DNA from 3 places in the Vibrio spartinae genome. Region 3 is predicted to be linked to each of the others. Evidence: predicted binding sites of a transcription regulator. Region 3 holds the regulator's gene; each other region holds the start of a gene.
What was found. Region 3 encodes CRP, which controls carbon source genes, mostly activating them, when cyclic AMP is high. Its sites were predicted from a motif close to TGTGANNNNNNTCACA; they were not measured.

Region 1 (2,275 bases), 1.4 Mb from region 3:
CAAAGGCGCTTCAATTGACACCGGTGTCGCAAGAAATCGTTCAATTGTCTCAAATAATGGATGCTCCGGTGGTGTACCGGTTGGTGTTTTCTCATACAACACTTGTTGCGAAAAACGAGACAACTGTTCGGGAACCCAGTAACTATGCGTCTCTGCTTCAGCCCATTGGGACACTTGCTCAATCCACTGTGGCCGGAATTTTTTGGTGTAAACACGTTTATTGACATCCGATTCAGCAATACACGCATCAATATCAGACTGATACTGTCGCCATTGCGCCTTCATCTCAACGATACGTTGCAAGTTATCTTGATGGAGTTGTTCAAGGCTGGCCTCCATCGCGCTGACGGACAGGGATAGTGCATGACCACTGAGATAAGGGCCGATTTGTGCCAGTAAACCGTTTGGTGTCGGCCATAAGTTACGGACTTCAGCTGCCAGCGCAACCGACAGCGGATAAAACTGTCGTCGCCAATAATCCGCCACTACCTGCGCTTTGAGACGGCTTTCATCCGTAATAAAATCGTGATGAAAGCTGCTCCCCGACTCAAACGCATTCTGAACGAGCATCCGCTGACAGAATCCGTGAATCGTATAAACCGCCATCGTATCCATCTCTCGCTCTGCCTGAAGCAAAACACTGGCAGCCTCAGCATGGTCAGGAATGTCATCGAGAAATGATTGCAGCAGCGGATCATCACTATGATGTCGGGCAAATGCCAGCCGGGCTTCATGAATCCGGGCACGAATCCGTCCTTTCAACTCTGCGGTAGCCGCCTCAGTAAATGTCACCACTAAAATCTGATCCACCCGCAGCGGTGTCGCATGGCGCACCTGTGCATCGCCATGTCCTAACAACAGACGCAAGTAGAGACCGGCAATCGTAAATGTTTTTCCAGTGCCAGCGGACGCTTCAATCAAGCGCATCCCATGCAGCGGAAATCGCATCGGTTCTAGCGGGATCATCGCATCAGATGCTGTGTGACTCATACCCGTATTTTCTCCAAGTTAACTGTTGATTCAGCATGATGGAGTGTGATCTAAGCAATATAATTGACATAAATCGATTCACGCTGGTTATGCCTGACAAGAGAGTGCGATCTGACTCACGGATAACTAACCCTTTCATCATTAGTATCTCGTTCCAAGTTGAAGACATACTCAGTTGAGTGAAATGTCCAACTCACCGAATTATGGTCCCTCTGACCTGTGGTCGTACAGCAAACACCCTACACAAAATAACGATTTTCTGGCGGCCACCCACTTTCTTCTGTCTTCTGTTTACCATCCGAGAAACTCTTTTTACTATCCGAGCCACTCGCATACATGCGTGATGTCCTGAGCATCATCATTCATCAGTATCTGCTTTTACCCAAAGCATCGGGGGCTGTAAAACCTGTGCGGCATAAGCACGCACCATCTGACTTAAAGTGTCTGACCACTGTGGCCAGATGCGGGCAATATAAGCATTTTGCCCTTCACCGCCAACCGCACTAAAGTCATTACCGATAAAGGCATCTTGCATTTTCTTTGCTGCTTTTTCTTCATCTTCATGCCATTCCCGCTGACGATTGAAATTTGCTTCAATCCCAGCCAACGCAACTTGCGGAAAATAAGCTAAAGGATGATTCATTCCCTCGACGTAGAGCCGGACGAACTCATCCAAATAAGCTTGGGCTTGTTGGGCATCGATCTCTGGATAATAGAGGTGCTGAACCCCATTCTTACGCTCATAACCGATAAGATGTGTCGGACATGATTCACCCATAACGGCCACAGCAAGATGATCCAGCCATGCTGACAAATAATCCTGCGCACGTATGCGACCGACCCGATAGCGCACCAGACCGGATTGAAAATAGTGAGTCACCCAGCCAAGTAATTGGATTGGCCGCTCATCCCCCAACGCTGTGGTATAGAGATTTAGTTCACAGTCGGGCTGCGGTTGCTGACATAGTCCGTCGATGACCTCTGTCAGTGCGAGCGCTTGTTCATAATGCTCGCGAAATTCAAGTTCACCGAAAGCCCCGACAGGGAGTTGTCCTTGTGCCCGCTTTGATTGAATAAAATAATCAACCTGCTGCGCTTCTGACCGTTGCGTTTCTGACCGTTGTACAGTCATGTCTGCATGACTTTCCTGCCCCGCGGCACTGCGACGCGCATCAAGCAAGACGGCCACTAATTCATCTAACAGTTGATAGCGTGCCAGACCATTGAGTGAAAACGGCTCTTCATCTTGCAATGACACCAACTCATTTTCAAACCAGACACGCAA
Region 2 (2,275 bases), 760 kb from region 3:
TTTGCTTCCACTTCTTTGACAACAGCATGATCCGGGATTTCTTTGAGTGTTCGGTTGATAATCACCCCTCCCACACATCCGGCTTGCAAACCAGAACTGGCGCACATCGTAAACAGCGTTGCGGATTCCATCTCAAAGTTCATCACACCCATCGCTTGCCACTCATCAACAGAGCCCTGAAAACGACGCGTCACCCGACCAGAATACGTGTCGTAACGCTCCTGACCCGGATAGAATGTGTCACTCGAAGCCGTAATTCCCGTATGGACCGGGATTCCTTGGTCATCAGCAGCCTGTTTGAGTGCGCTCATCGCGGCAAAATCTGAAACAGCCGGAAATTCCATCGGTGCAAAATGCAGACTTGCACCATCTAACCGGACAGCACCGGTTGTCACAATGATATCCCCGATCTGAATATTGGGCTGAATTGCCCCTGTTGTACCAACACGTAAGAAGCTGCGAACGCCTAACTGTGCCAACTCTTCTACCGCAATTGAAGTGGATGGCCCACCGATACCGGTTGAACAAACAATGACAGGTTTACCCTCAACTTTTGCGCGATACAGGGTAAATTCACGATGACTCGCCAAAAATTCTGGGGAATCCATCTGGTCAGCAATTTTCTTAACGCGTTCAGGGTCACCGGGCAATATCGCCAGTGTTGCACCATTCAGATCTTCTTGCGTGACTCCGAGATGAAAAACTTTATCTGACATTATTGTCTCCTTCATTATCGTCTTGGTTGAAATACTCAAACTTCAGTATCATGAAATGTTCATCGCACTTTAACCAAGATTCGGCTCCCATTAACCAACTTAGATCACACATGATGAATATACATAACATCATATTTCATCAATATGTGACATAAGTCTTAAATGAATACAAAAAAAGCCTGCGAAATAACATTTCGAGGCTTATTGAACACAATGAATGCGACTATCCGAGCAGCCGAATTTATACCTGACGTTTAAAGCAACTATGAAGGTTTTTATTAATCGCTTTCAGTACAGCCCGTCGATTAATCACACCCACTAATCGCCCGTCTTCAACCACAGGATAGGTTGAGCGACCATCACGCATATGATCGGCTAACTCAATAACCGGTAAATCAGGGCTGACGGTATCAACCACTTGTGTCATGCAGTCACCCACCATATGGGAGTCCTGACAGAAATAACTGACTTTCACCAACTTATCAAGTAGATCCTGCTCCGATAAAAAACCAATCACTCTGCCATGATCATCAATCACCGGGCCACTAAAAAAATCATTAAACTCAATGACTCTTTCCAATGCGGCAGATAATGACATATCAGCTTTGAAGGTAATCGAATGCTGTGTCATATAATGTCTAACTTTGAGTGATTCCATCGTTCTCTCCTTCGAGCCTATCATCTGGGCCTTTAAGGTAAGTGTTGACTAATTTCAGCTAATTGCTAAATAGAATCACTCAATTTCATTCATCATTGTTAACAGAGAAACAAAAAATAGACAGAGAAAGACAAAATGAATTGAACTTGAGGTTAAATCACAATAATTGTTGGAAATTACTGCCATTTTTCAGCAGCTACTCGATCCGAATCTCGACTCTCTAACCAGCGTTCTCCGCTACGCGTTGTCTCTTTCTTCCAGAAAGGAGCCTGAGTCTTCAGTGTATCCATAATAAAGGCACTGGCGGCAAATGCCGCATCGCGATGGTGACTACTGACACCGACAAACACAATTTGCGCACCAATCGCCAAATCACCGATGCGGTGAATCACGCGAATTGCCAATAAAGGCCAGCGTTGTAACGCTTGCTCACAAATGGTATTCAGCGCTTTTTCTGTCATTCCGGGATAATGTTCAAGATGTAATCCTGTCACCTGATTACCCAGATTCATATCCCGAACTTTGCCGACAAACGTAACAACCGCACCAGCATCGTCTCCCTGAGACAATGCCTGATATTCATCTTCAACACAAAAATCATCGTGTTGGACAGCAACTGAGTATCCCATATCAACCGCCTGTCACTGGTGGGAAAAACGCAATTTCATCACCATCATCAATCGCAGTATCCAGTGACACGATGGTTTGATTGATTGCAGCCAATAAACGATCAGCGTTCATTGCTAACGCCCACTTCTCTGAGCGCTTCGCCAAATCACACCTCAGCGCATCAAGGGTTGCAAACGTACATGGTAATTCAAGTTCTGCCTGCCCGACGAGCTCTCGGGTCTGAGCAAAAAATAGTACTTTAATCATGATTCCACCTTAAAATGGCCTGATT
Region 3 (2,275 bases):
TCGGCATAAAAAAAGTCGATTTCCCTTACCTGTTGGCAATGATTGATGGCTCATTTATGTCATGCCATAACACGATTGTCGTCCCCGGTGGGAAAATGAGTTTTGCCATGGAGTTGATAGTTCGTCCGATTCTCCAGCAATTGATTGAAACAGGAAAAATTGGCTAATCACGATTCAATGGTACGAATCGGGCTCTTTTAGTTCCTATACCGTGACCATGCGCACGTTTTTGCGTACTAAATCACGGTCCTGACACGATTAAAGTCAAGAAATTGTGTAAGAAAAAGGATACTATTTGATACCGAAACAGAAGACAACTTGCAGGCTTTCTCAAGTGCTTTTATGCTAAGTGTTTAGTTCGGGGACATATTCAGTTTAAACGTGTTCAGTTCAAAAGCTTCGCGAAAACATGGAAAGCAGCAAGCATACCCTGCAGAGGAAGAGAGATATTATGGTTCTAGGTAAACCTCAAACCGATCCAACATTAGAGTGGTTTCTTTCACATTGTCACATACATAAATACCCTTCAAAGAGTACGCTGATTCATGCAGGCGAAAAAGCGGAAACGCTTTATTACATCGTGAAGGGATCTGTTGCAGTTCTGATCAAGGATGAAGAAGGAAAAGAGATGATCCTTTCCTATCTCAATCAGGGTGACTTCATCGGTGAACTTGGTTTATTCGAAGAAGGTCAAGAGCGGACTGCTTGGGTCAGAGCGAAATCTCCCTGCGAAGTTGCAGAAATTTCCTTCAAAAAATTCCGTCAGTTAATTCAGGTTAACCCAGACATTTTAATGCGTTTGGCAGGACAGATGGCAAGCCGCCTTCAAGTCACCAGCCAAAAAGTCGGTGATCTGGCTTTTCTGGATGTGACTGGTCGTATTGCCCAGACGCTGTTAAATCTGGCAAAACAACCCGATGCAATGACGCATCCAGACGGAATGCAAATCAAGATTACTCGTCAGGAGATCGGCCAGATTGTCGGCTGTTCTCGTGAAACCGTTGGTCGCATTTTGAAAATGCTTGAAGAGCAGAACCTTATTTCAGCCCACGGAAAAACAATCGTTGTTTACGGTACAAGATAATTTTTTCTGCTTGAACCAACAAAAGAGCCATCCTCGCGATGGCTCTTTTATTTGCTACGATTAAACATAATACATCACTGACCATGTGTACTTTGAGTATGAGTACTTTGAGCATGAGTACTTTCAAAAATTTTGTCCGCGGAAGCTTCGACAAATCCGGGATACAATATGCCATTGCTCATCGGATAACGTTTGGCAAACTCATAAAAACCACCGGGAACCAACAACTCCGCTTCATCAAATTCAACTGCAACCCGATCAGCCATGGTTGAGGACTGTTCCAGAAATAGCGCAGGTGAACCTTTTACTTCACCACCTGATGAATTGATCACAAAATCATGCTGGTGCAGATAAGCATTAACGTCCGCGACCTGATTAAAGCGGGCCAACTGATTCACACTCACGGTAAAATGGTTCGCACCATAACCATGTGCGGCAACCCAAGCGGCATACTCACTTTCTTCGGCCAACAAATAATATTGCTCGAGTGACACGGGCCACAAACGTCCGCCATAAAGGAAATTAGCATCAGCTACCATCTCAGGCCGGACATGGGAGACCAGGCTTCTCACAATCTTTTGCAAAGATTCAGAACAGCGCTCAACTTCCAATTCACTGATGAAAACTTTGGGTAACTTGGGATTCGGATGCTCAAAGTGCTGCGCGGCTAACATTTTTCGCTCAAACTGATAATGCCCTTTCGATACATATCCCAGTCGAATAAATGGCTCAGCCATCACCTCAAGGCACACTTGTGGCAAATTAAACGTCCGCAGCGCAATATGATCATTGCTTAACGGCTCACCTTCCTGAAGTAATTGATGAATCCGCTGCGCTGATGGACAGAGTCTGGTTGTATAATCTTGCCATAATGCGGCAAACAATGAGTCCGGCGTCATAGCGCCTCCTTGTTTATCAATGATCTTGGGCTGCCATCGCGTTCCTGTTTTCAGATTCAGGAGATTAACGAATCATCAGAAAACGAACCCGATCACCAGACTGAATCAACAAAGCCTGAGCAACTTCAGGCGTGATCATCACAGTCTCAGATTCCGGGTGAAAATCGACCTCAGTAATCGTCGCCCGAAAAAATTCAAATGAAGTATTACTGAGTATCACTTTCTGCCGACTCTGATGCTGCGCCACTTTGACCGTCGCAGACAGCGAATGCCTGACCGACTCAATATGGCG

Region 1: recB (exodeoxyribonuclease V subunit beta) is a predicted target of CRP. The motif match lies at 1,096-1,111, and genes of this name have one in related genera.
Region 2: udp (uridine phosphorylase) is a predicted target of CRP. The motif match lies at 862-877, and genes of this name have one in related genera.

What each region holds. Positions count from the first base shown of each region.
Region 1 is NZ_AP024907.1:3,027,567-3,029,841, forward strand. Features, by position in the region: gene recB (exodeoxyribonuclease V subunit beta) at 1-990, opposite strand, end outside; gene recC (exodeoxyribonuclease V subunit gamma) at 1,349-2,275, opposite strand, start outside.
Region 2 is NZ_AP024907.1:1,148,694-1,150,968, reverse strand. Features, by position in the region: gene udp (uridine phosphorylase) at 1-716, opposite strand, end outside; gene OCU60_RS05365 (CBS domain-containing protein) at 958-1,374, opposite strand; gene moaE (molybdopterin synthase catalytic subunit MoaE) at 1,551-2,003, opposite strand; gene moaD (molybdopterin synthase sulfur carrier subunit) at 2,005-2,250, opposite strand; gene moaC (cyclic pyranopterin monophosphate synthase MoaC) at 2,247-2,275, opposite strand, start outside.
Region 3 is NZ_AP024907.1:393,371-395,645, reverse strand. Features, by position in the region: gene OCU60_RS01685 (phosphoribulokinase) at 1-167, shown strand, start outside; gene crp (cAMP-activated global transcriptional regulator CRP) at 452-1,084, shown strand; gene OCU60_RS01675 (DUF1338 domain-containing protein) at 1,159-1,983, opposite strand; gene astA (arginine N-succinyltransferase) at 2,048-2,275, opposite strand, start outside.